2 regions of the Cellvibrio sp. BR genome follow, and region 1 is predicted to be linked to the other one. Evidence: predicted binding sites of a transcription regulator. Region 1 holds the regulator's gene; the other holds the start of a gene.
The links. The regulator FliA, encoded in region 1, starts transcription of late flagellar genes. The targets are predictions, from matches to a motif close to TAAAGTTATNNNNNNNNCGGCCGATANCC.

Region 1 (15,385 bases):
TCAGTTGGCGTTAGCGGCAACTCGTTTCAATATCAACTCTGGCAGGGTAAAGCATAACGGGAGGAGCTTCGGCAACAAAAAAAGGCGATCATCTGATCGCCTTTTTTCATTTTTCACACTAACTGTGTTTTACCGACTCGATTTTTGCATCATTTCCAGCAGCGATGCTTCAGCGCGCGATAAACCACAACGTCGCGCCACCTCATCACAATCCATTCCCATTTTGAACATTTGTGCGGCTTGTGAATAAGGTTGGAATTCATCATCGTTGTAATAATCAATTTTTTCAGGCTTTTTAGCTTCAGACTGCAACCGTTTTTCCATCGCCAGAAGCCGCTGCCCCATACCTACAGAACCACTGCTGGATGCAGCCACCTCACGCATTAATTTTTGAATCAGTTTTTCATTGGCATCCGCCTGGCGGCGCACCTGCTTCAAGCTGATTAATGCAACCAGCAATGCAATCACGCTGACAAGCGCAGACGCCGATAAACCTATTTCCAAAACCGTCATGACTATTTCTCTGCGCTCGAATCCATCACTTGCAACACCTTAGTTGATCAATCACTCAAACATCTTCGAGTTCCGACCATTCCTCACTGGTTAGCAGCTTATTCAAATCAATCAAAATCAATAGCTCGTTGTTTTTGTGGCACACACCCTGAATGAATTTTGCGCTCTCTTCATTGCCAACATTAGGTGCCATTTCAATTTCCGATTGGCGCAAATAAACCACTTCGGCAACGCTATCAACCAAAATACCAATTACATGGCGGTCGGTCTCGATAATTACTATACGGGTATTATCGGTAATCTCGCCGCTGGACAAATTAAAGCGATGACGAGTGTCGATAACTGTTACCACATTGCCGCGCAGGTTGATAATTCCCAGTACGTAAGAAGGTGCACCGGGAACCGGGGCGATCTCCGAATAGCGCAGCACTTCCTGTACCTGCATTACATTAATGCCGTAGGTTTCACCGTCCAGACGAAAAGTTACCCACTGCAATACGGGATCATCAGTGCTTTTATTTTTTGCTGCATCAGTTGCCATCTTAAATTTTCCTCTGAGCTGCCAGTGTCAGGCAGTAAATCGTGTAAATGTCGCTATAACTATAGTCGATGACTTTTCCTGTGCCACTTTTGTTTGTCGCAACCACAAAAGCACGTTCTAGCCGATTCCAATCAATAATCTGTAGGTATCAGGCGCGAGCCGGAACAAAATTCTTATCGGCATCAACCAACATTTGACCAATACGCGGGATATCCAGAAGTGCGCACATATGATCCTTGACTGTGCCGGCCAGCCAAGGCCGCTTGCCTCTGTCACCACGCCACTTTACATCGTCCGGTTGCAAGGTGATGGGCTGATTTACTGAATCCACCGCCAACCCCCAAGGCACACCGTTAATTGACATCACATATTTGGCCGTCTGTAAAAAGGACTCATCGTATCGCTCTGGCATCACAAACTTCGCGGTATTCACCGTGCGAATCTTACCTGCGGGTGTGGGTTGCAACCCCATAAACCAATCTGCCTGACCGAATAAAGGAGTGAGCTCGTCCGTTAGCGGTTGAATCTGCCCCAGGGAAATTAAGGGTACTGCCAGGGTTAATCCGGCCACTTTGAACAGCAACACATCAAAACGCGATTGCGCCCATTGCGGACGACCATTTTCCAACCAATCCAGACCTTCCATTTTGAACTGACTGGACTGGGCTTCCGCGTCAACCACCTCAACATCGGTCGACTGAACTTCGACAGGTGACACCACAAGCGGGGTCGCAACGATTTCTGCTGGAGTACCAATATCCCACTCTTGAATTTCATCAGTATCGGCGACAAACCGGGTTTTAGGCTGGGCAATCTGCTCTGCGGCCACATCAACCGCTACAACCTCAACTACCGGGGACTCAATCAATAATTGCGCACTGGCCGACTGCAACAACTTCTCCAGCTGTCGTTTTTGTTCCGGCGTTTGCAACAATTCAGGGCTGGCAAGCTCAGCGGGCTTGCTATCGGCTTTGGTTAATGAACGGGGTTTGGTATGCAGGTTAGCCGATACTTTTTTAGGCTTTTCAGGGTGGTGCTTTTTAGTCGGTAAGCTGACGACACGCGCCAAGCCGGAATTGGCGGCAACAGACATGGGACGGGATTCAAGCGCAGCAAATGCGTCATCAATAGCATCACCAATGCCGAGCAGGTCATCAAAGTAATGACCCAAACTCACATCAGGTGACTCTATATCGCCCTCAGGCGTTTTGCGATTGCTCACGAGACCACACCAGCCTTATTGATAACTGCCATAGGTGCTGACTGAGCCTGCACTTCATCGGCACGTATTTTTTTATCGAGCCAATGCCAGAGCGCAGTGTAAGCTTCCACGCCACGGCTTGTTGGGTCGAACAAATGCGGTGGAACACCGGCTTTGCTGGCATCCCGAAAACGGGTATCAACCGGCACATGCCCGGGCCAAGCCTGAGCGGGATAAGTATTGCGAATAGTGCGCAAACTGGTCACCGAGGCTTGAGTACGGCGGTCAAACATCACTGGCACTATGGTGTAATCCAATGCTTTTTTGCGCGAGCGTGACATCATGCTCAGTGTATTCACCATACGCTCCAAGCCTTTGAGCGCAAGAAATTCGGTTTGCACCGGAATGACCAAATATTGGCAAGCCGCAAGCGCATTCACCATCAACACACCCAGCAAGGGCGGTGTGTCTATCAGTACGTAATCGTAATCATCGGTGATTAATGCAAGCGCCCGGCTCAGTACCAGCCCCATGCCATCCTGACCAATCGCCTGCCGCTCCAGTGTCGCCAGCGCGGTGGTCGAGGGGATCAAATTCACGTTGGGGTAATCCGTTGGCAGAATCAAACGGTTAACCGATTCACGGGTTAAGCTTTTGCGCTCCTGAAACAGGGTATAGCTACTTAGCACCTGGGTGTCAGGATCCTGACGGAAATAACTAGAGAGTGAGCCGTGGGGATCTATATCCAGCAATAGCACCCGCTTCCCAGTGGCCGCAATAAGCCCACCAAGGGATACCGTTGTGGTGGTTTTGCCCACACCACCTTTCTGGTTCGCTATTGCTATAACTCGCACAATTCAACCCTCGCCAGCGTCAAACGCCAGTCACATCGTCTATTACAGCGACAAAAGCAAAGTTTGTGCCCATCGCAATAAGTTTCTCGACTGCAGTCACAAATTCAGAAAGAACATTGTCGCCTTTATCAACACTTATGCCAATCATCGACCAGCAATCACTCCATGGGACGATCAATTTTCAAGCAGTGGATGTTAAGTATTGCCCAGTAGACGACAACTTCAAGTAGAAGTAATGACTCCGCCATCTCTATAGCGGCAGCTTTTTTCAACGCAATAGGGGGAATAACGACGAAAGCAGGTTGTTTATGGGGTTTAATTTAGAGAAGAGGCGCTAGACGAGGTAGCTGCTGGTTCGACTTGTACTTTAGGACGATCCATTTTGCGCTTGGCAATCATGATAGCAACGCGGCGATTTTGCGCCCTACCCTGTTCAGAGCTATTGGGAGCAATGGGCTGATACTCGCCATAACCAACTGCTGACAAACGCTCTGGTGCAACACCATTTGCAGCCAAATGCTTAACAATGGCGCTGGCCCGCGCGGTAGACAACTCCCAGTTGGTGGGATACTTGGCGCTATTAATAGGAATATTATCGGTGAAGCCTTCAACCTGCACCGGGTTAGAATAACCCGCCAGGATCGCTGCAATTTCATCAAATATTTTGCGCGCCTGTTCACTGGTATCCGCACTGCCGGACGAAAATAAAATGCTGTCTTTTAATTCGATTTGCAACCACAACTCATTGCTGGACACCTGAATAAGCTGCTCAGTAATCAAGGGGGCAAATTTTTCAGATACCAAATCAGAAATTTGCGTTAATTCATCACTGGTTTTTATTTTAGTATCAGGCTGTTCAGCAACTTCATTCGCGGCGCCTTGAGAGTTATCCACAATTGTCGGCACTTGCTCGTCAACCTGCTCCGCATCGCGCACGGAGTTATCCATATTGATGGGAGATATTAAATCATTTGCCGGCGCAGACTGATCTGCTGGCTCAGTATTGGATTGGGCATCCGTTGGTTTATGGAAGGCCTCAATGAAAGTGTCGGACAAGACGCGATACTTGCTGTCATTTACTTGGGAGATGGAATACATAACCACAAAAAATGCAAACAGCAGCGTAATGAAATCAGCGTAAGAAATCAGCCAGCGCTCGTGATTTACGTGAATATCTTCTCTTCTGCGGCGAACCATAAGAGCGCTTCTCAGTTAAGCGGATGCAAATAGCCGTTTAATTTCATTTCAATTGAGCGGGGATTCTCACCATCGGCAATCGCAATAATGCCCTCAATAATCAATTCACGATATTGGGAATTTTCATTCACACACATACGCAATTTATTAGAGATAGGAATAAATACCAGATTTGCCAAGGCGACGCCGTAAATGGTCGCCACAAATGCAATCGCAATACCAGGCCCCAAGGTCGCAGGATCGGCCAGATTATTCATCACATGAATCAAGCCCATTACCGCGCCGATGATGCCGATTGTCGGTGCATAGCCGCCCATAGATTCGTAAAATTTAATTGCATCAAAATCGCGCTGTTCGTTTACGATTAAATCCGTTTCCAAAATACGGCGAATAACTTCTGGCTCATTGCCATCAACCAATAGCTGCAAGCCTTTTTTCGCAAATTTATCTTTTTCACGCTCGGAAATTTCTTCCAGCCCAAGCAGGCCGTCTTTGCGCGCCGCTGCGGCCCAGCGCACAATATTGGCAATACCTTGTTTAAAGGGAACATAGGGCGGTTTAAAAACCCACACCACAATTCTTAGGGCACGGCGCAAATTTATTTTTGACGTTTGCAACATGGCTGCACCCAAGGTACCGCCAAGCACAATAAATGCGGCAGGCCCATTCAACAAAGTGCCAATGCCACCGCCTTCCAAAAAGTTACCGCCGATAATTGCCGCAAACGCGATAATGACGCCGATAATACTCAGGAGATCCATTACATAACCTCTCTCACCAAACGCGGCCCAATATCCTTCAGGCTTAGCACTTTATCGGTTAACCCGGCGCGTGCAACCGCCATTGGCATACCATAAATTACACAACTCGCTTCATCTTGTGACCAAAGTGACGAGCCTGCATCCTTTAATAAACGCGCACCATTACAACCATCCGACCCCATACCGGTTAATACCACGCCCAGTACTTTATCGGCATAGTTATTGGCAGCAGAACCAAAAGTGATATCCAACGAAGGTTTGTAATTGACGCGCTCATCATCCGGCAATATCCGCACCGAACCGCCGTTGCGCTTATCGAGCATTAATTGTTTTCCGCCCGGTGCAAGTAACGCCAAACCGGGTTGCAATTGATCGCCATCCACCGCCTCACGCACGCGGATATGGCACTGTTTGTTGAGCCGCTCGGCAAATGCTTTAGTGAAGTTTTCCGGCATATGCTGCACCAGCACAATAGGCAAAGGAAAATTGGCGGGCAACGCCATTAACACTTCGGCCAGAGCAACTGGCCCGCCGGTGGACGCGCCAATGACCAAAAGTTTGGGTTTATTTTTGAGACGGTAATTATCAGATCCAGATGGCCTTGCCGGCTCATCTTGGACTGGCGACACAGGGCGAGCGGCAGGCGCCGGTGCGGCAATAGGTCTGAAAGATGACGAGCTGCTCGCTGACGCGGGCACAGGCGCGGGTGACGCTGTAGTAGCAACTGGCGGTGGGACTGAGCGATTGCCGGAGCCAGCGAGGGTAATCAATCGCTCATGTAATTTTTTCTTGAGCACCTCGGAGTTTCGCGAGACCTCGGCAAAATCTTTGGGAATAAAATCGAGTGCGCCGGCTGCCAAGGCATCCAGCGTAATTTTGGCACCTTCATAGGTGAGCGATGAAAACATCAAGATGGGGACGCGACGGTTGGACATGATGTGCTTGATAGCAGTCACACCATCCATCACCGGCATTTCAAAATCCATAGTGATAATGTCAGGCTTTAACTCAGCTGCTTTATCAATAGCCTCGCGTCCATTGCTTGCGATACCAACAACTTTTAATTCCGGGTGCTCATTAATAATATCTTTCAAACGATGCTGAAAGAAATTTGAATCATCAACCACTAATACCCGGAAAGGCATCTATCACACTCCGCAAGGGAAAAATATTTAACAGACATTTTGCTGGCATGTGTAGCGTTCACCGCAGCAGGGTCACGCTGAAGATTAACTGTGTCCCCAGCTGGTGGAACCCTTGGCGTAGCGACGCAAAAGGCTGGGAATATCCAAAATTAACGCGATAGTGCCGTCGCCGGTAATAGTGGCCCCAGCCATGCCTGGGGTACCTTGCAACATTTTGCCCAAAGGTTTAATCACCACCTCTTCCTGACCAATCAATTGATCCACCACGAAACCAACACGGCGCGAACCAACGGTAACTATCACCACGTGAGCGTTGTCAGGACGATGACCAAACGCATTTTTAACCAGCCAATCTTTCATATAAAACAATGGAATTGCCTGATCACGAATAGCGACGCAATCCTGCCCATCCACTATATGGCTCTTGGTGAGATCCATGTGGAAAATCTCATTCACACTCACCAGCGGAAAAGCGAAAGTTTGTTGGCCGAGCATAAACATGAGGGTTGGCATAATCGCCAGCGTCAGCGGTACTTTAATAATAAAGCGCGTGCCTTTACCCAACTCGGATTTAATTTCGACGGTGCCGTTAAGCTGGGTGATTTTGGTTTTCACCACATCCATTCCCACACCGCGACCGGACACATCTGAAATTTCTTTTTTGGTAGAAAACCCTGGTGCAAATATTAAATTGTAGGCTTCAGTGTCAGACAAACGATTGGCGGTATCTTCATCAAACATCCCTTTTTCTACCGCGATACGACGCAATTTAACCGGGTCCATGCCGGCACCATCATCGCTAATCGACAATAGAATATGATCGCCTTCCTGCTCTGCAGAAAGCACAACTTGTCCAATGCGGGACTTGCCATTCGCTTCGCGCACATCAGGGAATTCAATGCCGTGATCAACCGAGTTGCGCACCAAGTGAACCAGCGGATCGGCTAATGCCTCTACCAGATTTTTGTCCAGATCGGTTTCTTCACCGACTAATTCCAAATTAATTTCTTTGCGCAAACTACGCGCCAAATCGCGCACCACACGGGGAAAGCGGCCAAATACTTTTTTGATTGGCTGCATGCGGGTTTTCATGACCGAGGTCTGCAAATCGGCGGTAACTACATCCAAATTTGCTACTGCTTTTACCAGGGCTTCATTGGTAGAGCCGTTACCCAACCGCACCAAGCGATTGCGAACCAACACCAGCTCACCCACCATATTCATAATGTCATCAAGGCGCTGGGTATCCACACGAACGGTAGTTTCAACTTGCGGCGCTTCTTTATCTGCTGCCGGCATAGCGGGAGCAGTCGCTGCGGCTGGTTTTGGCGGCTCTACCTTCTTGACTGCAGGTGCTGGCGAAACAGGTTTAGCAGCCTCTGGTTTAACCTCAGGAGCAGGCGCTGGCTTTGTTGCGACAGGTGCGGGAGTTGCCGCAGTGGATGCTCCTGTGCCAGGGCCTTTACCCTTGCCGTGCAGCTGATCCAGTAGTGCATCAAACTCATCATCGCTGATCAAATCACCCGAACTTTTTGCAGGCTCGGGCGCAACAGCAGCAGCTGGCGCTGGAGCCTCGACAACAACGCCCGGCCCTTTACCTTTGCCATGCAGTTGATCGAGCAGCGCTTCAAACTCGTCTTCTGAGATTTCTTCACCACCACCGACCGCTGTGGATGCTATAGGAGCCGGGGCTGGTGTCGGGGCAGCAGCCTGAACACCTGGCCCCTTGCCTCTGCCATGCAATTGATCGAGCAGCGCTTCAAATTCATCTTCAGAAATATCATCGCCGCCACCGGATACAGTGGCGACAGGTTCAGCCAAAGGCGCAGAGGCCTCAGTCGCGGCAGGAACCCCGGCGATGGCATCCAGCAATTGTTCAAATTCAGCGTCCGTAATGTCCCCAGAGGCAACTGCCGTAGTCTCCGGATTAGCAACCGCTGTTTCCGCAGGTGCTGCTCCTGCTGCACTTTCGTTGAGGTCTTCGCAAGAAACCAAACGCTCAAGCGAGGCAATTAACGCAGGATCCACCGGTGGTAGTTCTTCGCGCTGGGATACCAATTCAAATTGCTGATTAACCATGTCGAGTGCTTCAAGCACCACGTCCATTAATTCAGAGGTAACCGCACGTTTGCCGTTGCGCAAAATATCAAACAGGTTTTCGGTGAGATGGCAGCATTCCACCATAGGAGTGAGCGCCAGAAAACCGGCACCCCCTTTTACAGTGTGGAACCCGCGAAAGATTGCATTGAGCAGATCTTTATCTTCAGGGCGCTGCTCCAGGTCAACCAATTGCTGGCTGAGGCGTTCGAGAATTTCACCCGCCTCTACCAGAAAATCCTGGAGGATATCCTCGTCATCACCAAAACTCATTCAACGTTCCTCGAGTGACCTACAGCTTAGAAACCAAGACTTGATAACAAATCATCAACGTCATCTTGCCCGGATACTACATCTGCGCGCTCTTTGTTAATTTGTGGCCCTTCGGCTTCAGTTTTACGCTTGTGCATAATTTCCATATCGTGTGCGACAACTTCGCGATCATCTGCAAGCCCGGCAATTTCTTCGACCTGCCCAGCAATGCGCACCAAGCTGACAAGGTCTTTTTCAACATCATTGATCAAACCGATAACACGTTTTAATACTTGACCGGTTAGATCCTGAAAGCCTTGCTCCAACACAATATCTTGCAAATTCTTACTGAGTTGTTCAGTACCGGTGACCATTTGCCCGAGGAAAATATCCATGCGCTCGTACAACTGGCGAAATTCATCGGCATTCATTTCACGGCGTTTTAACCGCGCCCATTCACTGCGTAAACTATTTGCCTCTTGCCCCAAATTCATGGCGATAGGCGCAGCCTCATCGACAACGTCCATGGTTTTTTCGGCCGCTTTTTGCGTTAGTTCAATCACATAATTGAGCCGATTGGACGCATCATGAATATCAGACTTGGCAATCTTGGGTGGCTCTTTGGTTAGGTCGGCATCCACATTGAAATTGACAATTGCATTGTGCAAACCGCGTGTCAGGCGCCCTACCGATTGAAAAATATGGCGATCACGCGATTGGGTAATGGTTTGTATCAAGAGCGATGCTTCTTCAATCTCATTGCCGTGCAGTTTTTCCGCAAGCAATTTGGCGCACTCTCTCAATTCGACAACAAACTCACTGTTGAACGATGTTTGGGTTTCAGATGCCATGGCAGAGCCTTATTTATTATTTAATCGACGGTGATTAACCGACCCGATCAAAGATCTTTTCAATTTTTTCCTTCAGCGCCTGCGCTGTAAATGGCTTAACGACATAGCCGTTTACGCCAGCTTGAGCTGCCTCAATAATCTGATCGCGCTTAGCTTCTGCGGTCACCATTAATACTGGCAAGGTGCGCAACTTTTCGTCTGCACGTACCGCTTTGAGCAGATCGATACCGGTCATGCCCGGCATATTCCAGTCAGTGACCAGGAACTGGAAATCGCCATTTTTGAGCATCGGCAATGCCGTTACGCCATCGTCTGCTTCGTGGGTATTGGAAAACCCCAAATCCCGCAGCAAGTTTTTGATGATCCGCCGCATTGTTGAAAAGTCATCAACAATCAGGATTTTCATGTTCTTATCCAACGCAACCTCCAATTACCCAGAAGGGAATTTTATTAATTCATAGTCTAGTAGGAGTTAAAGCTTCGGCCAGTGGCGGCGCGTAAATCTTCAACTTTTACTGCAAATCATAGCGCAAATTGTTGTATTTACAGACTAATTTGCGATTCTGCTGGCAACGGCGAGCAAACCACACTGCCCTTAGCTGTTTTTCACCCAGTTTACGCGGGCTGCCAACCACCAAGGCGGTGGCGCAAACGCGCGGCTGCCTGGCTGTGAATCTGACTAACCCGGGATTCACTAACACCAAGCACCAAGCCAATTTCTTTGAGATTTAATTCCTGATCGTAATAGAGGGCGAGCACCATGCGCTCACGTTCGGGAAGCAAGGCAATCGCCTCGGCCAAGGCTTTTTTTAACCCATCCCGCTGAACCCCTTCAAACGGGCTAACAAAAGCACTGCTGTGTTCGGACGCGTCGATATTGCTGTCTTCTTCGCCGAAGGTCTCTTCGTAACTGAATAATCGGCTACCGTTGGAGTCTTGCAGCATTTCAAAATATTCTTCCAGCGATACCTCTAGTTCAGCAGCGACCTCGGCGTCGGTCGCATCGCGCCCGGTACGCGCCTCGACGGCGGCAACGGCACGCGCAACACGGCGCGCATTGCGGTGCACTGAGCGGGGCACCCAATCGCCACGACGCATTTCATCAACAATTGCTCCGCGAATGCGAATACCGGCATAGGTTTCAAAACTGGCACCGCGGGATGCATCGTATTTTTGTGATGCTTCGATCAAGCCAATCATGCCCGCTTGAATCAGATCATCTACCTGCACAGACGCAGGCATACGCATCATCATGTGGTAAGCAATGCGCTTTACCAGCGGAGCAAAGTCTTCAACATTGATTTGCGCATCGAGCAAGGTCTTTTTATCGTACATGGCTAAACCATTGACTGCGGCCATCGAACACCTTTTGTTTAGCAAAAACTGCCGTGATTATTGGCAACCCTGCCTCACTTTCTCGTGAGTAGCGATTCATAACGCTAGTCACACACCAATGTCTATGCAACTGCGTATGCGGATATTGCTAACGCGCATTCGCGGCCTGCAACAAGCGCTCGACAAAAAACTCCAGGCGCCCGGTGGGAGAATATGGCAGCGGCCATTTATCGACTGCTTGGGCCAACGCACGTATTGCCACTGCCGCCTTGGAGGCAGGGGCAAACTCCAACAAGGCTTTTTGTTTTTGCACGGCTTTACGCACATTTTCGTCAAAGGGAATTTGGCCTACAAACTGGAGTGTGACATCCAGAAAGCGCTCACAAACGGTATTGAGTTTGTTGAACATATTCATGCCTTCCTGTTGGGTGCGCGTCATATTGGCGACCACACGGAAGCGCTGCATTCCATATTCTTTGTTTAATAATTTGATAAGGGCGTAGGAATCGGTGATGGAAGAAGGTTCATCGCACACGACAATAATGACTTCGTTGGCGGCGCGCACAAAACTAACCACGGTATCCGAGATACCCGCGGCCGTGTCTATCACCAAAATATCCACTTGATCGGAAAGTTCATTGAAGGCATTGATAAGCCCCACATGCTCGGCGCTGCTCAACTCCGCCATACGCTGTACACCCGAGGATGCTGGAACAATTTTTACACCGGCGGGGCCAGTGACCAACACATCGCTGAGCGAATGAGTGCCGGCGAGAACATCCGCAAGGGTATGGGTGGCGCGAATGCCGAGCAATACATCCACATTGGCGAGGCCTAAATCAGCATCGAGCAGTACAACTCGACGGCGCAATTCAGCCAGGGCAATACTCAGGTTGACGGAAATATTGCTCTTACCTACTCCGCCTTTACCGCCGGACACAGCGATAACTTGTACTGGTCGCACTTGGCTCATCTACACGTAACTCCAAACATATTCTTCTTAAGTGTGCCGGGGTTGGCGCCAGAAAACTGGCGGTACGGTTTGTTGGCACTCTAATGGTGAACTGAGTATAGATAGGGATTAGAAAAAGATCCGATTAATTTCAGTTTCACTGTAAAAATCATAGGGTTATAGCTTTTCTTTGGCTAAGAAACCGCCGTTTCTGAACTGGTTTTCAGCAATGCCACCGCTCTGGCAACCAACTGATGCGCCCGTGCCACCTCCAAATTTTTAGGAATGTCCTGGCCATCGGTGGTGTAGGCAACGGGCAAACGGCTTTGCATCACCACACCCAGAGCCTCACCGATACTGGCGGTTTCGTCCAACTTGGTGAGAACACAGCCCTGCAAGCGCGCCGCGCCATAGGCGTGAACCGAGGCTTTGAGCATTTGCGCCTGACTATTGGACGACATCACCAAATAGGTTTTTACCTGTGGTTGGTCGGCCAAAGCATTGAGCTGGGCTTTTAAATGTGGGTCGCCGTGGCGGAAACCAGCGGTATCGATCAACACCAAGGAACAGTGACGCAGGCTGCGCAATACCGTATCCAGCGGATTAGCTTCATCCACAACACGCACGGGTACGCGCAGAATACGCGCCAGTGAGCGCAGCTGGTCGTGCGCGGCAATACGGTAAGTGTCGGTAGTGATAATCGCCACTTTGTCTGAACCATGCTGCATGACATAACGTGCAGCCAGTTTGCCAATGGTGGTGGTTTTACCCGAACCGGTGGGGCCTACAAACGCAAAGATCCCGCCTTGATCAACAATGTCGCGGCCATTGATGGGTAGCTGATGTGCGAGGTTTGCCAAGGCATCGGGCCAGGCTTCGCTCAGGGTTTTGGTTTTCGTACAGGCATTAATCACCTTGGCAACTACGTCTTTGGGCAAGCTCAAACGCTCCAGGCGACGGGCAATGCTGGCCAAAATCGGGGAATCGCTCGCAATGGTTTGTTTACCACTAAGGCGATCCAATTGCTGTTCCAGCAACAAACGCATATCGGCAATTTCTGCCTGCAGGTCATTAAGCTGGGTATTTTGGTCGAAGGTATCAATATTTGGGGTAATTGATACAGGTGCTGCTTTCTCTTTGGTCAGCAAAGCATCGATTTTTGCATCCTGGGCATTGCGAGTATTGCTGAGCAGTGCTTCGCGAAATGACGCTGCCTCGGGAGTTAAATTACGCTCTTTGACTGCGGGCACAGGATCAACCAGCGGATAGCGCTCGGCGGCGCTCATGCCTTTTTTAGGGGGGCTTGCTGGCGCAGTTGCATGACGGGGAATACCGGCGTTCACTACCGTATTCTTACCCACCATAAACTCTTTGGCGGATTCTTCTGCTTTGCGCGCGGCAATCATACGCAGACGGGCACGCTCTATGTCGTCCGCTAATTGGGCGCCGGTTTTGCCGACGTTCGGGTGATCAGGAATCTGGGTGATCACCGGGGCAACTTTGCGAGTCGGTTGACGCTCCAGTATCCGGGGAGATATATCGCCATCACTCAATAGCGGCTCGCTCGACGCAAAGGTCGACTCGGCAAAGGGGCGCGTTTGCAGTTGTTTTAGCTCGTAGTCAGAGCCCATGGTGGTGAGCAACTCAACCCCCTCCGGGATACGGTTGCTGGAGAGAATGATGGCATCTGGCCCTAATTCCTGGCGAACCAATTCCAACGCACGACGCATATCAGCCGCTACGAAACGTTTGACTTGCATACTCAACTCCCGCCCGGGGTGGGCCACCTGGTTAACGATTAAATTGACTTAACACATCAGTTGTTTTTGTCGGCGCCAACACTGGCCTCGATACTGATCTGTTTGTTGTCAGGCACTTCGGTATAAGCCAATACCCGCATATCCGGAACGCTGTGGCGAACAAAGCGGGACAGCATGGAGCGCAAGGGTGCGGCAACCAAAAGAACCAGCGGTTTACCTGCCATTTCCTGCTTCTGGGCTGCATTAATCAACGACTGTTGCAACCTGTCTGCCAAGCCCGGCTCAATAAACGCACTGTCATCAGCGCCAGCTTTTTGTGCCTGTTGAACGGTATTTAGCAATAACTGTTCCAAACTAGGCTCAAGCGTGATTACAGGCAGGTTGCGCTCGTTGCCAATGATGTTTTGGACGATTTGACGGCACAGCGCCAACCTTGCCATGGCCGTCAAAGCGGCGGGATCTTGACTCTTTATCCCACTGCCCGCCAAGGCTTCGGCGATGGAACGAATATCGCGAATCGGCACCCGCTCGCGCAGCAGGTTTTGCAACACCTTGAGCAGCGCGTTGATGCTCAGCGTGTTGGGCACCAACTCCTCCACCAATTTGGGCGATGATTTAGCCAGCATATCCAACAGCTTTTGCACGTCCTCGTGGCCGAGCAACTCAAAGGTATGCTGCTGCAGAATTTGATTGAGATGCGTCGCCACCACCGTACTCGGGTCAACCACGGTATAACCCAGAGTTTGCGCCTGCTCGCGTTGGTTAGGGTTGATCCAGATGGCATCCAAACCAAAGGCGGGATCTTTGGTTTTTAACCCCTCCAGCGAACCAAAAACCTGCCCGGGATTAATCGCCAATTCACGATCCGGGTAGATATCAGCCTCAGCCATGGACACACCCATCAAGCTAATGCGATAACCCGTGGGGTTAAGGTCAAGATTGTCGCGAATGTGCACCGAGGGAATAAGGAAACCCATTTCCTGCGACAGCTTTTTGCGAACACCTTTGATGCGACCCAGTAATTCGCCACCCTGGTTTTTATCCACCATCGGAATCAAGCGATAGCCAACCTCCAAACCGATCACATCGACAGGCTGTACATCGTCCCACCCCAACTCGGGCGCCTCGGGAGTACCGGCTGGCAATGCGGGCGTCATACGCTGCGGCGCAATGGTCGCACCACCCTGCCCACCGCCTGGTGCATCACCAGCCAAGCGAGTACCTGCGGGAATAAAAGAATTGTCCTCAACGGCTGCAGGCTGCTGTTTACGCCAGTGGATGTAATAAGCAAGGCCGACACAAATAGAACCCAAACCCAAAAAGGCAACGTGCGGCATACCGGGAATCAACCCCATCACGATCAGCATGATTCCCGAAACAGCTAAAGCTTTAGGGGCCGCAAACATCTGACTGACTACCTGCGCCCCCATTTCATGGGCACTGTTAACGCGAGTCACCAAAATCGCCGAGGCTACCGACAGCAACAGTCCGGGAATTTGTGCAACCAGACCATCGCCAATAGTGAGGATGGTGTATTTTTCAAAGGCTTCGCCAAATGGCAAATCATGCTGGGCCATACCAATCGCCAAGCCACCAAAAATATTGATAAACATAATCATGATGCCTGCAACCGCATCACCGCGAACAAACTTGCTCGCACCGTCCATCGCGCCGTAAAAATCCGCTTCGGAAGAGACTTCCTGACGACGGGTACGCGCCTGATCCTGATCGATCAAACCCGCGTTTAAATCCGCATCAATCGCCATTTGTTTGCCGGGCATTGCATCCAGGGTAAAACGCGCACTCACTTCGGAAATACGGCCCGCACCCTTGGTTACCACCACGAAGTTGATGATCATCAAAATGATGAACACCACAATACCCACCGCCAAATTTCCGCCAATAACCACATGACCAAAAGCTTCA
Region 2 (15,385 bases), on a different contig from region 1:
AAACCTTCCATTAAGTCAGATGAATTCATTCAAGTTGGCCCTGAGCCAGACTAAGGTGACCGAAACTCGGACAGCGCTAGTTCCTTATGGTGCCATTCTTTTTAATGACATTGTGGGTGTGGCGATTTATTGAACCAAAGGGGAGGTTAACTTAACCTGAAGGCGCAGCGAGCAGGTTTGCGCGGCGGACTATAGCATTTTGATATGCCGCTCGATAACCGCTAAAGCGGAAAAAACATCGCAGCCCCTCGCCTTGGCGAACATGACCGCTATAATGCCCTCCCGCTTTTTGGAATAGTCACATGGCCAGTTTTGATTATCTTAGCTCTGCACTACGCACTATCCGCCTTGAAGCAGAAGCTGTTAACGCATTAAGTGAGCGCATCGATGCCAACTTCACCCGTGCGTGCGCGTTGATAATGGCCTGTAGCGGCAGAGTTATAGTGACCGGCATGGGTAAATCCGGTCATATTGGCAAAAAAATCGCAGCCACACTGGCAAGCACAGGCACCCCTGCCTTTTTTGTTCATCCCGGCGAGGCAAGTCACGGTGATCTGGGCATGATCACCAAAAGCGACATAGTGCTGGCCATTTCCTATTCCGGCACATCCAGCGAAATTGTTACCCTGTTGCCACTATTAAAACGCGCGGGAATCAAAATTATCAGCATGACCGCCAATGCCCAATCCACATTGGGCGAAGTCGCTGAAGTGAACCTGGACATCAGTGTAGTTCACGAGGCCTGCCCACTCGATTTAGCCCCCACCTCCAGCACCACTGCCACATTGGTAATGGGCGATGCTCTCGCCATTGCACTGCTGGAAGCACGCGGTTTTACCGCGGAAGATTTTGCCTTCTCTCACCCCGGTGGCGCGCTGGGACGCAAACTACTGCTGCGCCTCTCAGATGTCATGCATACCGGCGGTGATATACCGCGCGTCTCCCCTGAAACACCGCTACTTGATGCATTAATGGTGATGTCAGAAAAAGGCTTTGGCATGACAACCGTCATGAATAGCGATAATGAACTACTTGGTATATTTACCGATGGCGATTTACGCCGCAGTATTGATCGCGGTGTAGATGTGCGCAGCGCTAAAACATACGAGTTAATGAACACCACCCCCAAAATTCTGCGCGAGAACATGCTCGCCGCTGAAGCATTAGCGGTAATGGAAGAAGCAAAAATAAACGTACTACTGGTCAGCAACGAACAAAAACAGCTTGTCGGTGTCGTAAAAATCAATGACTTGTTGCGCGCAGGCATCATCTAACCTGCAATTGCAGCACCACCAGGAACAGAGCATGAACTCAGAATTACGCGAGCGCGCCATACAGATCAAACTTTTATTGTTAGATGTGGATGGCGTACTTACCGACGGCCGCCTCTACTTCAGCAATAGCGGCGAAGAATTTAAATCATTCAGCACATTGGACGGACAAGGCATCAAAGCCCTGCAGAAAACCGGCGTTAAAGTAGGGATTATTACTGGACGAACCAGCAACCTGGTTGCCAAACGCGCCAACGATTTGGGAATCGAGATTTTAGTACAAGGCCGCGAAGACAAGTGGAATGCACTACAGGAAATACTCCAGCATCACAGCTTTGCCTTGCATGAAATTGCCTTTATGGGTGATGACTGGCCGGATCTTACCGTTATGACACGGGTCGGCCTTGCCTTCACTGTGGCCAATGCCCATTTCAGTGTTGCCCAACGCGCGCACTGGCAAAGCAGCGAACGCGGTGGTGAAGGTGCGGTGCGCGCAGCTTGTGATCTTATAATGCAAGCACAAAATACCTTTGATACCGCCTTAAATACCTACCTCACTGGAAGCACTCACTAAATTATGGCCCTATTACAGCGCATCCAGCGATTACACCAGCATATTCCGGGCCCCTGGCTAGTCGCCTTTGCCCTGGTGGTGGTGTTCTTTGCCTTTTCCCTCAGGCACAAAGATGACATTCAACCAGACCAATATGAGTCCAGCGGTTTTCCCCAGTACTACATGAAATCTGTGGAGACACGCGAATACAGTCCAGAGGGAACACTTCGCTATCAACTAACGACACCACAAGTAACCCATTATCAAATCAGTGCAGACGGCCCTTCGGAGCGCGATTACACACTCTTTGAACAACCCGCCATGGCTTTTTACGACAAAGACGCTACTGCGCCCTGGCTAGTTAATGCGCGCGAAGGTAAAAGCCAACTCAATGGTGAATTCATCCGGCTGCAGGATGATGTCGTGATTCAACAGCAAACCAACTCCAATGGTGTTGTACGTATCACCACCAGCCTGCTGGACCTATTCCCAAAGACACAATTCGCGCGCACCGACAAAGCTGTTAAGATGCGCAGCGCAAAAGGCCAGATGTCGGCCCAAGGCATGGAAGCAGACTTCGCCAATAGTCAGCTTCAGTTAAAGTCCCAAGTTAAGGCCGCTTATGAACCGCGCTAAATCACTGCTTAAAATACTTCCCCTGCTCGCGGGCTTATGCTGTTCGGTGACAGCTTGGGCGTTACCAAGCGACAAAAATGAAACTATCCGCGGCTCCGCTGACAACCTGACCGTTGATCAAAAAAACGGGGTGGCAACTTACACAGGCTCGGTTGAGATCCGCCAAGGCTCACTCATTATCAATGCCGACTCAATCATCATCCACACCAACAATGAAGGTGGCGTGGAAAAAATGATCGCCACTGGCAGCCCTGCGAAATTCCAGCAACAGCCGGAAGCAGAACAAGGGGTAGTCACCGCATCCGCCAAACAAATTACCTACACCCCCAACAACGAGCATTTACTACTCATTGAAGATGCTTCCGTTGAGCAAAATGGTGCCGTCATGAGTGGCCCACATATCGATTACGATCTGGTCAAAGAAGTGATGAAGGCAGAAGGCAACAACACTGGCGAAGGACAACGAATAGAGATAGTCATTCCCCCTAAATCCGCGAAACCAGAAGACCTACAGGCCCCCTCATCCACAGCCAATAGCAACTGATTCCTATGCCTAGTTTGCACGCGCGACACCTCGCCAAGAGCTACAAAAAACGTAAAGTGGTTATCGATGTCTCTATCACAGTAGAGAGCGGCCATATTGTTGGGCTCCTGGGCCCTAATGGCGCCGGAAAAACCACCTGCTTTTATATGATCGCCGGTTTAGTACCGGCAGATAATGGCAACGTATTAATTGATGATCGCGATATCACCCAACTGCCAATTCATGGACGCGCACGTGCCGGTATTGGTTATTTGCCACAAGAAGCATCCATTTTCCGCAAACTTACCGTCGCCGATAATATTATGGCGATCCTTGAGACTCGCAAAGACCTGAATCGGGAAGCACGCGCAGAGAAACTGGAAGCACTGCTGAACGAATTTCACATCACCCATATTCGTGACAGCCTTGGCATGGCACTCTCAGGTGGTGAGCGGCGCCGGGTAGAAATCGCCCGCGCACTGGCGACGGACCCTAAATTTATCCTGCTCGATGAACCCTTTGCGGGTGTTGACCCGATTTCGGTTAACGACATCAAAGAAATAGTCCGTCACCTCAAAGATCGCGGGATTGGCGTTCTTATTACCGACCATAATGTACGAGAGACCTTGGACATCTGCGAGACTGCCTATATCGTAAGCGAAGGACACATTATTGCCGAAGGTGATGCCGATACAGTGTTGAGTAACAGCAAAGTCCGCGAAGTCTATCTGGGCGAACACTTTCGCCTGTGAGTTCAACAAACGCTTTAACCACCCGACAAACAACTTGACAAGTAATATTATTTGGCTACTAGGCATAAAGCTTGCTTAAGTATGTTGCTTGAAGCGCAAACCCTGACTAAACTCCACCTAACAGATGTTTTCCATCCCGCGTTAAATAAGGGTTTGTTGCTACAACAATGAAACAATCTCTCCAGCTTAAACTCGGCCAACAGCTGACAATGACTCCCCAACTGCAACAGGCGATACGTCTTTTGCAGCTCTCCACGCTGGATCTTCAACAGGAAATCCAGGAAGCGCTCGAATCCAATCCCATGCTGGAAGTTGAGGAAGGTTTTGACTCAGCAACTACCGGCAGCGATTACGAAGGCAGCGCGGACGATAAGATTGATTACACCCGCCAGCAGGAAATTGCTGCAGAATCCGGCACCGACAATAGCGCCGACTTCAATGCCAGCGACAATTTCTCGTCATCAACCGCTGATAACTTCAACGAACCAGGCTACGGCGAATCTGAAAGTTTTGGCGAGGGTGAAAGCTTTAGCGATGGGGAATCCTTTGGTGATAGCGATGTCTATGGTGAAGGCGATAGTTTCAGCGCCGACAGCGGTGACTGGAGCGACTCGATTCCCAGCGATTTACCGGTAGATACCAGCTGGGACGATGTTTACCAAACTTCATCAACCGGCAGCTCCAGCAACTACGATAATGAAGACAATGATTTTGAAAGCCGTCGCGCTGTTACCGACTCACTCTATGATCATTTGATGTGGCAACTCAATTTAACGCCCATGTCAGATCGCGACCGGGTGTTGGCGATGGCAATTATCGACGCGGTTGAACCCAGCGGCATGCTGTCTATTACCATTGAAGAAATATTCGAAGGAATGCGTGGCGATTTTGAAGAGCTGGAACTGGATGAAGTTGTTGCAGTTCAACACCGGCTGCAGCAGTTTGATCCCTGCGGTGTGTGCAGCCAAAACTTATCTGAATGTTTATTGGTGCAGTTACAACAGTTTGACCCCAAAACACCCTTTTTGGATTCGGCAAAATTAATCGCCAAACTTTACTTGCCTATATTGGGTAGTCGCGACTACCGTCAGTTAATGCGCCGCACCAAACTGAAAGAGGCCGAGTTGAGCCAGGCCATCACCCTGATCCAAAGCCTAAACCCTCGCCCAGGCGATATTATTGCCAGTGGTGACACGGAATATGTAGTACCGGATGTGTTCGTTGAAAAGCGCGATGGCCGCTGGATTGTTGAATTAAACCCGGAAATTGCACCGCGCCTGCGTATCAATTCCAATTATGCCTCCATGGTAAAGCGCGCGGACTCGAGCAGCGACAACACATTTCTCAAGGATAATTTGCAAGAAGCCCGCTGGTTCCTGAAAAGTTTACAGAGCCGCAATGAGACTCTGCTTAAAGTAGCCAGTTGTATTGTGGAAAAACAACGCGGGTTTCTCGATTACGGCCCCGAGGCTATGAAGCCGCTGGTGCTGCACGATATTGCTGAAATTGTTGAGATGCATGAATCCACTATTTCGCGGGTAACCACGCAGAAATATATGCACACACCGCAGGGTATCTTCGAACTGAAATACTTTTTCTCCAGCCATGTTAGTACCGATAGCGGCGGCGAGTGCTCTTCAACAGCGATTCGCGCAATTATTAAAAAGTTGGTGAGTGCGGAAAACCCCAAAAAACCGTTGAGCGACAGCAAAATCACCGACCTGCTCGCGGAACAGGGAATTCAGGTAGCGCGTCGTACCATTGCAAAATATCGCGAGTCGCTGAATATTCCACCCTCTAATGAGCGCAAAACCATTTAATTATCATTAATCGGTTATAAATACGAAATTCGGAAGAAAATCACGGACGAGCTGTTAGGTTGTGCTGATCACAACCATTTTGTTTCTATCGAGAGGAAGTATCTATGCAAATAAACATCAGTGGTCATCATTTGGAAGTTACCGATTCGCTGAAAGACTATGTCAGCAGCAAAATTGAGCGCCTGAGCCACCACCACGATCGCATTACCAGTACTCACGTCATCCTCTCCGTCGATAAGTTGATTCAAAAAGCAGAAGCAACCATCCATGTCAGCGGCAAAGATTTGTTTGCGGATGCCACTCACGAAGATCTGTACGCAGCAATTGATTCATTGGCCGATAAGCTGGATCGCCAATTAATTAAGCACAAAGAAAAGATGCGCAGTCATCGCTAACCCACCCTGGAGGCAGCGAGATCATCTCCGCTCACTGCCTCAACAATTGAGAGATTCCTGGTAATCACCTCCTACCATGCAAATTCAAAATCTTATTAGCCCCGGCCGAACCTTGTGTGCCGTTGAAGGCGGCAGCAAAAAACGTGCTCTGGAACTACTGGCCAACGCCATCGCACAGGATGTTCCTGGCATTGATGCCGATGAGTTATTTCGCCGTTTGATTGGTCGCGAGCGACTTGGCTCAACCGGTATAGGGCACGGCATTGCCATTCCGCATTGCAGGGTTGAAAACTGCAGCGGCACAATCGGTGCACTCCTGACATTGGCTGACCCGATTGACTTTGATGCCATAGATTCCCAGCCTGTGGACATTCTCTTCGCCATGTTAGTGCCCGAAGATGCTCATGATGAGCACCTACAAACACTGGCCGCTCTGGCTGGGGCGCTGAATAATGCTGACTATCGCCAGCGTTTGCGTGCTGCCGATAGCGATGCCGCACTTTATCAGGTCGCTATAGCGCCTTAGCAGGTCAATACCATGCACCTCGTGATTGTAAGCGGGCTTTCAGGCTCAGGAAAAAGTACCGCCCTGCATGTCCTTGAAGATGTGGGCTTTAACTGCATCGACAATCTACCAGTCAGCCTGCTACCCGCGCTGGTTGCACAAATACAAATTCATAAAGATGACCAACAGCGTTTTGCAATCGGCATTGATGTGCGCAACGCCTGGCAGGATCTGAATATATTCCCGCAGATGATAAGTACGCTGAAAGAAGCGCACCTGCCATTTCAAACCCTGTTTCTGGATTCTCAACCCGCCGTACTTATCCAACGTTTTAGCGAAACCAGGCGCAAGCATCCGCTGTCGGATAAACACACCAGCCTTGAGGAATCCATCGCCGCAGAGCAGCAGCTGCTTGAACCTATTCGCGATTGTGCCGATCAGGTCATAGATACCAGTCATTTAAATTTGCACGAATTGCGCGACTTGGTAAAAGAACGTGTTGTAGGCCGCAGCGAATCGACGATGGCGATTTTGTTTGAATCCTTTGGCTTCAAACATGGTATTCCGGTAAACGCCGATCTGGTATTTGACGCACGCTGCCTTCCCAACCCCCACTGGAAACCTAACCTGCGCCCGCTTACTGGCAAAGATCAGGATGTAATCGAATTTTTGGAAGAACAGATTACCGTCAAAGAGATGTACGACGATATCGAGCACTATTTGGCACGCTGGCTGCCGCGCTATCAGGCGAATAATCGTAGTTACATCACCATTGCGGTGGGATGTACGGGTGGCCAGCATAGGTCTGTTTACCTGGCAGAAAAGCTACAACGCTATTTTGACCAGAGTTTTAGTGATGTTCAGGTTCGACATCGCGATATCAATAAACACAAAAAACATTAAATCATGGCAATTGAAACTCTCGACATCATTAATAAACGCGGACTGCATGCACGCGCTGCCGCGAAACTTGCCACCTTAGCCAACCAATTTCAGGCTAATGTGCAAGCGCGGGTGAGCGACGGCGTGTGGGCCGATGCCAAAAGTGTTATGTCATTAATGCTTCTTGCCGCCAGCTGTGGCAGCCGCCTGGAAGTGAGCACAGAAGGTGATGATGCCGAGGCGGCAATGACTGCCATCCGTGCACTCATTGCTGATCGCTTTGAAGAAGGCGAATAAATACTCTATTGTTAATCTAAAGCGGTTGTTACTACCGCTTGAGTGCACTAAGCTGCGCGACCTTTTACATCGTTTCCCTTGTTATCGGCAATCGATTGGCAGATAAATCTGCACACTAGCCGCTACTCACCCGATCAATACAGATATTTTTATGGTTTATAACTACGACGACATCAATCCCGATGACTACATCCTCAGCAAATCGCAGGTCAAACGCGATATGCATGCACTGCAAGCGCTGGGTGAAAGTCTCATTGATATGAACGAAAAGCAGCTCGCCAGTATTCCCCTGAGCGACACCATGCTGGATGCAATTTACATTGCGCGCAAACTCCCCCCTAAAGAAGCACGTCGTCGCCAGATTCAATACATTGGCCGTTTGATGCGCGAGGGCAATCACGAGGAGATCAAAGCAGCGGTTGATAAAATGCAAAACCGCAGCGATCAATACGTGCATCGCCAACACCAGATCGAACGCTACCGCGACTTGCTGATTGAAGGTGACAAACAGATATTCCAGACACTGGTAACATCCTGCCCAGGTCTTGATGTACAGCATTTACGCCAACTGGTTCGCGCTGCGCAAAAGGAGCGAGAGGAGAACAAACCGCCAACCAATGCACGCAAACTGTTCGGTTTCATTCGCGATCAACTCGCTGCACAAGACTGAGACTGCCCATAATGAAAAAGCCCGGACATGATCCGGGCTTTTTCATTATGGCAATTGGAATTACATCAGGGCGCATTGGCCGCATCAATCGCGTCATTCACCTCTGTTGGCGACAAAATCTTAGGGCCGGCTGGCGGTGGTGCTATGAAGGTATCACTGCTGTTGATCAGCTTGCTGCTGTCTATACCTGCCCCACTACCCAAAGCATCGGCCACCGCTTTTTTCAGCACAATAATGGCGATGCGGCGGTTAATGGGTTCATTCGGGCGATCCACCAGAAAGGGAGCGGCTGAGCCCATACCCTGAACGGTGGCTACTTTTTCTTCCGGATAAGTTCCCTGCAACAACGCGCGGCGCGCGGCATTGGCACGATCAGCAGATAACTCCCAGTTAGTGTAGGTAGCTCCAACACCGTAAGGTGTTGAATCTGTATGGCCAGTGATGCTGATTTTGTTTTGCACTTTATTGAGGATAGGTGCAAGGGCGTTCAACACGTCCACCGAATAGGGTTTGAGGTTGGCACTTCCCACATCGAACATCGGTCGCTGATCCTTATCGACGATCTGGATGCGTAAACCCAACGCGGTAAAATCGATGAGGATCTGATCCTTAATTTGTTGGAACACCGAATCGAGCGCGTTAATCTCCGTCTCCAGTTGTTTTTTCAGTTCTTCCAGCTGCTCATTTTCAATGCGCTCCATTTCCTTTTTAAGCTGCTCTTCATTCACATCCTGCGCGGGAGCCTCTTGGGCTTCAGTAGGGGTAGAAGGTTGCACGGGCTGGTCCAAGCTGATCAAACCGGGGTTAGCACCGCCCTCACCCACCACATAGGGGCTACCCGGATCCACAAAATAACCAGAAATGGCTTTTTTTTCCTCTGGTGTAGTACTCCCCAATAGCCACATCAACAAAAAAAACGCCATCATCGCCGTCATAAAGTCGGCGAGCGCAACCTTCCATGAACCACCATGATGACCATGGCCATGACCCTTTTTCTTTTTGATGATAATGGGTTGCTGAGCTGAATTCTTTTCCATAAAAAATCGACCTTACTTCTTGCTGGCGCGATATTGCTCTTCCAGCTCTTTAAAGCTGGGGCGAACACTGTGGAAAAGAACTTTACGACCAAACTCGACCGCGACCTGCGGTGGTACTCCGTTCATGGAAGCAACCAGTACCGCTTTTACACATTCGTAGGAGCGACTCTCGTCGCGCACCTTGCCCTGTAAATAACTCGCAAATGGTGCGATGAAACCGTAAGCAAACAAAATACCGAGCAGCGTGCCCACCAGAGCCGCCGCTACAGCAGCACCAATTTCCGCTGGTGGCCCACCAATTTTACCCATAGTAATAATTACCCCGAGCACGGCCGCGACAATCCCAAAACCGGGCAAACCATCTGCCGCATTCTGAATGGCTCCAGGCACTACCGAGGCTTCCTGATGGTGGCCATCGAGCTCCTGCTCCATGAGTGACTCCAGTTCATGGGGCGCCATATTGCCTGCCACCATAATGCGCAGGTAATCACAGATGAATTCAACGATATGGTGATCTTTCAAAATAGAAGGGTAATTAGCAAAAATAGGACTGGAGTCGGGCTCTTCGATATCACCCTCAATGGCCATCAAACCTTCACGTCGCGTTTTGTTGAGGATGTCATACAGCAGCGTCAGCAGCTCCAGATAAAACACCTTGTTGAATTTGGAGGGCGTCATCAATGAGCCGCCGGATTTGATAACCCCCATAGTCACCGACAGTGGATTACCAATAATCATTGCCCCAAAAGATGCTCCGCAGATAATCAATACCTCGATGGGCGACATCAGCGCCATTGGGTTACCGCCATGGACAACAAAGCCACCGATAACACAACCGAGGACAACAATAATGCCCAAAATGATATTCACGCAAAAACCCCCAATCCAAAAACAGGTTTGCCCCGAAGAGATAAGCAACCCGTGAAATAACAAAACAATTCAGGCGACAAGCTTAACAGTACCGTTTGAGTATAGGCAGCTTGAATTGAGGATCAAGACAAGAACAGGATTTAATCCATAACAGACGACGGCAACACAGCAATTACCCCTGATTCAGATAAAGCATCGTAGAATATCGGCACCGTTTTAATTTACTCGAGTATCAACCTATGAAAATTGAAGATCTCAGCCCCGCCATGCGGGAAAAATTGGAAGCCGCCGCCTTTCGTCGCTTGGTTGCACACTTGGATAGTCGCAAAGATGCGCAAAATATCGACTTGATGAACCTCGCCGGGTTTTGCCGCAATTGCTTAAGCAAATGGTATGTAGCCGCCGGAGCAGAACAACAGCTTGAGCTGGATTATGAAGATGCGCGCACACACATTTATGGTATGCCCTACAGTGAATGGAAAACACAATTTCAAACGGAAGCTTCGCCGGAACAACAGGCAAAATTTGCGCAGGAAATGAACAAAAAAGATTAGCCAACACAAATATCGAGACAATAAAAAGCCGTTGCAACTGCAACGGCTTTTAGCAGACCCCATAAGCAGTGGGGCGATTAATTGCAGGGATTATTTCAATTGATACGCTGTCACCGTATTTTTGAAAAAATTGGGCACAAACAGCTGCTGGGTATTAGGATCGTAACCGATGTCCGCCGTATTGATTTTTTGCTCGCGTGAATCGATCAACAATTCAAGACCACCATCGCTGTGAACGTAATACACCAAGCCCACCCAGCAAGACACGATAAACTCACCGCGCTCAATCATTTCTATACCGTCAATTCCTGACTCAAACCCTTTGGCAATCACTGCACGATTTTTGTCTGCATCAACCAATATTAACTCTTGGCCAGCGCCTACCACCAGGGTAGAACCTAAGGCTTTCAGGCCATTGGCGCTGCTGACCTTATCCAAATAGAGTTCGATTTTACCATCCAGATAGCGGTGGACTTTATTCGTGCGCGTGTCAGATACAAACACCACACCGGAAGAATTTACCGTCACATCATTTAAAAAAACTGAATCGGCAACAGGAATTTTTTTGATAACTTTCTGTTTCTTGATATCAATAATGACCAGTTCGGTAATATCGGCCACATAGAGGTAATTCTCGTGCAGCGCCATACCTTTGGGCGCGTTGAGCCCGCTAATCCAGTTTTTATCGATTACTTTGCCATCGGTGGCTAATTTTGCGATGCCACCTTTGCCGTCAGCCACATCACCCTGCCCGTCAATCAATGCTACAAACAGGTAGGGCGCCTTTTTGTCGGCCACATAAAGCACTGACTCGGGCGTGGGTAAATCGATCGTTTGCCACAGTGATTCCAATTGTTTGGCAGCCTGAGCCTGAGCGCCAGCAAATAACAAACTAAATGATAAAACGATGAGCGTAGAGAATTTTTTCATGGATAAACCTCATTATGGTTATGGGTCAACACGAACACGCGCAGCAATAACACTTGTGCAACAGTCGGCGCATCCACATCTGTTTGCGCGTTCATGGTGCCACTGCTGATATACAGATCCAAAATGTTTTACATATCCTTGCGTGGCCTCACTGATTTGCCGGGCTAATCAGTGGTGTCACAGTCAGTGAAATGATTGCGCTCTGCCAGCCTAAGCTCTAACCTAGCACTTTGCTGATCAACTGAAACCTACCACTATGAAAACCAGTGTCGATAAACACGCACCCAAGTCCAAAGCCACGATTAAAGATGTCGCCAAACTGGCTGGCGTCTCGTTTAAAACCGTATCGCGCGTCATTAATAAAGAGGGTACGGTTGGGCAAGAGCTGCAGGAAAAAGTGATGCAGGCGGTCAAGGCGCTGAACTACCAACCGAATCTATCTGCGCGGTTACTGCGTGGGGCGGCCTCTTCCATCGGGTTTATTTACGACAACCCCAACAGCAACTACGTGATCGATATGCAAAAAGGCATATTGGGCGAATGTCGTCGTCAGGGTTATGAGTTGGTGATTCACCCCTGCGATTCCAAAGCCGACGACATTATCGATGAAGTGTTGAACATGGTGGATCGCAGTCAAGTAGGCGGCCTGGTACTCACACCACCCATGTCGGAAATGCCTGAGGTACTCTCTGCCCTGGGCAAACGTAAAATCCCATTTGTGCGCATTCTGTCCGGCTCACAGCCGCCCGATAAAAAAGGCCCCTGTATTTTTATCGACGACCGCACAGCAGCTTACAAAATTACCCAATACCTGATCGACCTTGGTCACAAATCTATCGCCTTTTTAGGTGGTGAAGAAACCCATAAATCCAGTATTGAACGCTTGGAAGGCTACAGAGCCGCACTCAAAGCCAACAAAATTACACTCGATAAAAAATTAATTATCCCCGGTGAATATTCGTTTGAGTCAGGGGTAAAACGTACTCGCCAACTATTGGCATCCAACTTAAAACCTACTGCTGTATTTGCCTGTAACGACGAAATAGCCGCGGGCACTTTATTTGCCGCGCGGATTCAAGGCGTGGAAGTTCCGCAGCAACTTTCTATTGTCGGCTTTGAAGACAGCCCCTTCTCGCGTCAAGCCTGGCCCAACCTCACCACTGCACAGCAACCCAATACCACGATTGCTGAACGGGCGACCGGGCTGTTAATTGACACAATTCGCGCGCACCGCGATGTGGAGAGTGAAGGTTTTTATCCGCAGCTAATTGTGCGTGACTCCACCTGCCCAGCCCCGACTAAACGCTAGTTCAATAACTCAGATACCAATCAATAAAAAGGCCGACTTGTTGCAAGTCGGCCTTTTTGGTTTTTAGCGATACTCTAACGGAAGTGTGAATCAACGAAGTTTCAACTGCTCCAATCTTTCCAATAATTTTTGATTTTCTATTTCGATATGTTTGTAAAAATCCACATCCGACAGCTGCGAAGCAGCCGCTTCATCAATTACTAACACCACCTGTTCATGCAACTGCAAGGCCGATGCCGGGCAAGCGGCGGTTAATGGCCCTTCCACTGTTGCTTTAATTGCCTCAGCTTTATTTTCACCCGTGGCAAGTAGCACCACTTTTTTTGATTCGAGAATTGTACCTATACCCATGGTGATGGATAAATGAGGCTGGTATTCGTCTGCGCCAAAAAAACGGGCGTTGTCTTCGATAGTCGCGCGCGTTAAGGTTTTTACTCGCGTGCGAGACATAAGTGACGAAGATGGCTCATTAAAACCAATATGCCCGTTGCGACCAATGCCGAGCAATTGAATATCAATACCACCTTTCTGTTTAATGGCCGCTTCATAAATTTCGCAAGCGTTAAACGGATCTTGCGCATCACCCGGCGGAACATGAGTTTGCGCCTTGTCGATATCAACATGATCAAACAACTGTTGATTCATAAAATAGCGATAACTTTGCGGATGGCTTGATGGCAAGCCAAGGTATTCATCCAGATTAAAACTGCTCACACGTTTAAATGAAACCTGAGCATTTTTATACGCAGCAATCAACTCTTTATAAAGTGCAACCGGTGTGGAGCCCGTCGCCAAACCCAAAACAGAATCAGGTTTTTGATTAATTTGTTGGATAAAAATATCTGCACCATAACGCGCAACCGCGGCAGCATCTTTCAAAATTACAACTTTCATCGAACACTCCAGTGAGTGGCATTAACTAAAAATTTAGCACTAAGGCTGAGCAGTAGTTTTTACTGGCAGTCCGTGGGAGACAGGATGTCGACGACGATCCCCCATGGATGGGTTTACGGCGAGTCTGACAGTAAAAGCTACTGCTCAACCGTTCCAGCTTTTTAAATATGGGACCGCAGATCACCCGCCACCCAGGTATGGGTTACACGATAATCATCGGTAAAATGAACCAGATCCGCGCGATAACCGCTGGCGATACGCCCCAAATAATTATCCACCTGCATAAATTGCGCGGGGTAAAGTGATGCCATGCGCAGGCTCTCCGCCAACTCCACACCAACCCAGGCAGTATTCAGACGCACCGCATCTATCATCCCAATCGCGCTACCCGCCAAACGTCCTTCCGCATTTACCAGGCAACCGTCTTTTTCATAAATAGTTTCGCCATAAATTTGAAACGATTTTTCCGGCGAGCCGACAGTCGACATAGCGTCCGTCACTAAATACATTTTGCCCTTGGGTTTTGCAGAGTAAGCAATTCGCGCAGACGCCGCATGCACGTGATAGGTATCAATAATAATTCCGCACCAACTGTTAGCGTCCTCAAGTGCAGCCCCCACGACTCCGGGTTCACGACCAGTAGTCGGGCGCATCGCGTTATACAAATGCGTAAATCCGGAGAGTCCTTCTTTTAGCGCATTGACTACCGATTCGTAATGCGCATCCGTATGACCCGCACAGACAACGACACCGGCCGACGTTAATTGTTTAATTTGACCGGGCGCCGCATGCTCGGGCGCCAGCGTGAGCATCACTTTAAAATCGTGCTGACCTTTTACCGAGGCCACCAACCAATCAATATCCGCCTGCTCCATTGCGCGAATGTAGCGCTCGTTGTGCGCACCGCGACGTGCCATATCAAAAAACGGCCCTTCCACATGCACGCCAAGAACACCTTTCATACCAGCAGCAACCGCATCCGCCACCGCTTTTACACCGGCCTGATGCACCTCACGGGTATCGCTAATCAAGGTTGGCAGCAGCGATGTAGTGCCGGTCGGGCGATGACCATCGAGTATGGTTTGAATGGCACTGACACTGGTATCGTTAGTAAAAAATGCCCCTCCGCCGCCATTCACTTGTAGGTCAATAAAACCAGCCGCAAGCACACCACCCACCAGCAATGTTTGCGGAATAGATGAGTCCAGTTGCGCACGTGGTAGCAGCGCGTCAATTTTTTCGCCCGCGAGTACCAGCGCGTAATCATCCAGAAATTCTTCGCCGGTAAAAATGCGTGCACCGACCAAAGCTTGTTTCATAAAAACACCTATAAAACGGTTTAACGTCCAAAGTAAAAAGGCGTTATTTAGAGGCTAATAATAATGTTGCGCTTATGCAGCACCCAGGCCACACACCACAGGATCAATACCATCAACAATGCAAACAATAATGAGGCCATATAGGGATCAGCAAAGGTGCAGAAGGCC

Region 2: motA (flagellar motor stator protein MotA) is a predicted target of FliA. The motif match lies at 10,412-10,440, and genes of this name have one in related genera.

What each region holds. Positions count from the first base shown of each region.
Region 1 is NZ_JH668201.1:380,559-395,943, reverse strand. Features, by position in the region: gene O59_RS06960 (YciK family oxidoreductase) at 1-57, shown strand, start outside; gene O59_RS06955 (DUF2802 domain-containing protein) at 130-513, opposite strand; gene O59_RS06950 (chemotaxis protein CheW) at 569-1,054, opposite strand; gene O59_RS06945 (chemotaxis protein CheW) at 1,203-2,276, opposite strand; gene O59_RS06940 (ParA family protein) at 2,273-3,109, opposite strand; gene motD (flagellar motor protein MotD) at 3,425-4,306, opposite strand; gene O59_RS06930 (flagellar motor protein) at 4,318-5,067, opposite strand; gene O59_RS06925 (chemotaxis response regulator protein-glutamate methylesterase) at 5,067-6,212, opposite strand; gene O59_RS06920 (chemotaxis protein CheA) at 6,297-8,582, opposite strand; gene O59_RS06915 (protein phosphatase CheZ) at 8,609-9,412, opposite strand; gene cheY (chemotaxis response regulator CheY) at 9,447-9,830, opposite strand; gene O59_RS06905 (RNA polymerase sigma factor FliA) at 10,028-10,771, opposite strand; gene O59_RS06900 (MinD/ParA family protein) at 10,896-11,720, opposite strand; gene flhF (flagellar biosynthesis protein FlhF) at 11,894-13,459, opposite strand; gene flhA (flagellar biosynthesis protein FlhA) at 13,516-15,385, opposite strand, start outside.
Region 2 is NZ_JH668202.1:499,744-515,128, forward strand. Features, by position in the region: gene O59_RS12475 (phospholipid-binding protein MlaC) at 1-29, opposite strand, end outside; gene O59_RS12480 (KpsF/GutQ family sugar-phosphate isomerase) at 303-1,274, shown strand; gene O59_RS12485 (HAD family hydrolase) at 1,306-1,845, shown strand; gene lptC (LPS export ABC transporter periplasmic protein LptC) at 1,849-2,460, shown strand; gene lptA (lipopolysaccharide transport periplasmic protein LptA) at 2,447-3,004, shown strand; gene lptB (LPS export ABC transporter ATP-binding protein) at 3,010-3,735, shown strand; gene O59_RS12505 (RNA polymerase factor sigma-54) at 3,903-5,555, shown strand; gene hpf (ribosome hibernation-promoting factor, HPF/YfiA family) at 5,660-5,950, shown strand; gene ptsN (PTS IIA-like nitrogen regulatory protein PtsN) at 6,027-6,476, shown strand; gene rapZ (RNase adapter RapZ) at 6,489-7,358, shown strand; gene O59_RS12525 (HPr family phosphocarrier protein) at 7,362-7,634, shown strand; gene yjgA (ribosome biogenesis factor YjgA) at 7,786-8,304, shown strand; gene motB (flagellar motor protein MotB) at 8,370-9,341, opposite strand; gene motA (flagellar motor stator protein MotA) at 9,354-10,211, opposite strand; gene O59_RS12545 (DUF1244 domain-containing protein) at 10,451-10,765, shown strand; gene O59_RS12550 (ATP/GTP-binding protein) at 10,856-11,695, opposite strand; gene O59_RS12555 (LacI family DNA-binding transcriptional regulator) at 11,952-13,004, shown strand; gene nagB (glucosamine-6-phosphate deaminase) at 13,095-13,898, opposite strand; gene nagA (N-acetylglucosamine-6-phosphate deacetylase) at 14,060-15,217, opposite strand; gene O59_RS12570 (acyltransferase family protein) at 15,265-15,385, opposite strand, start outside.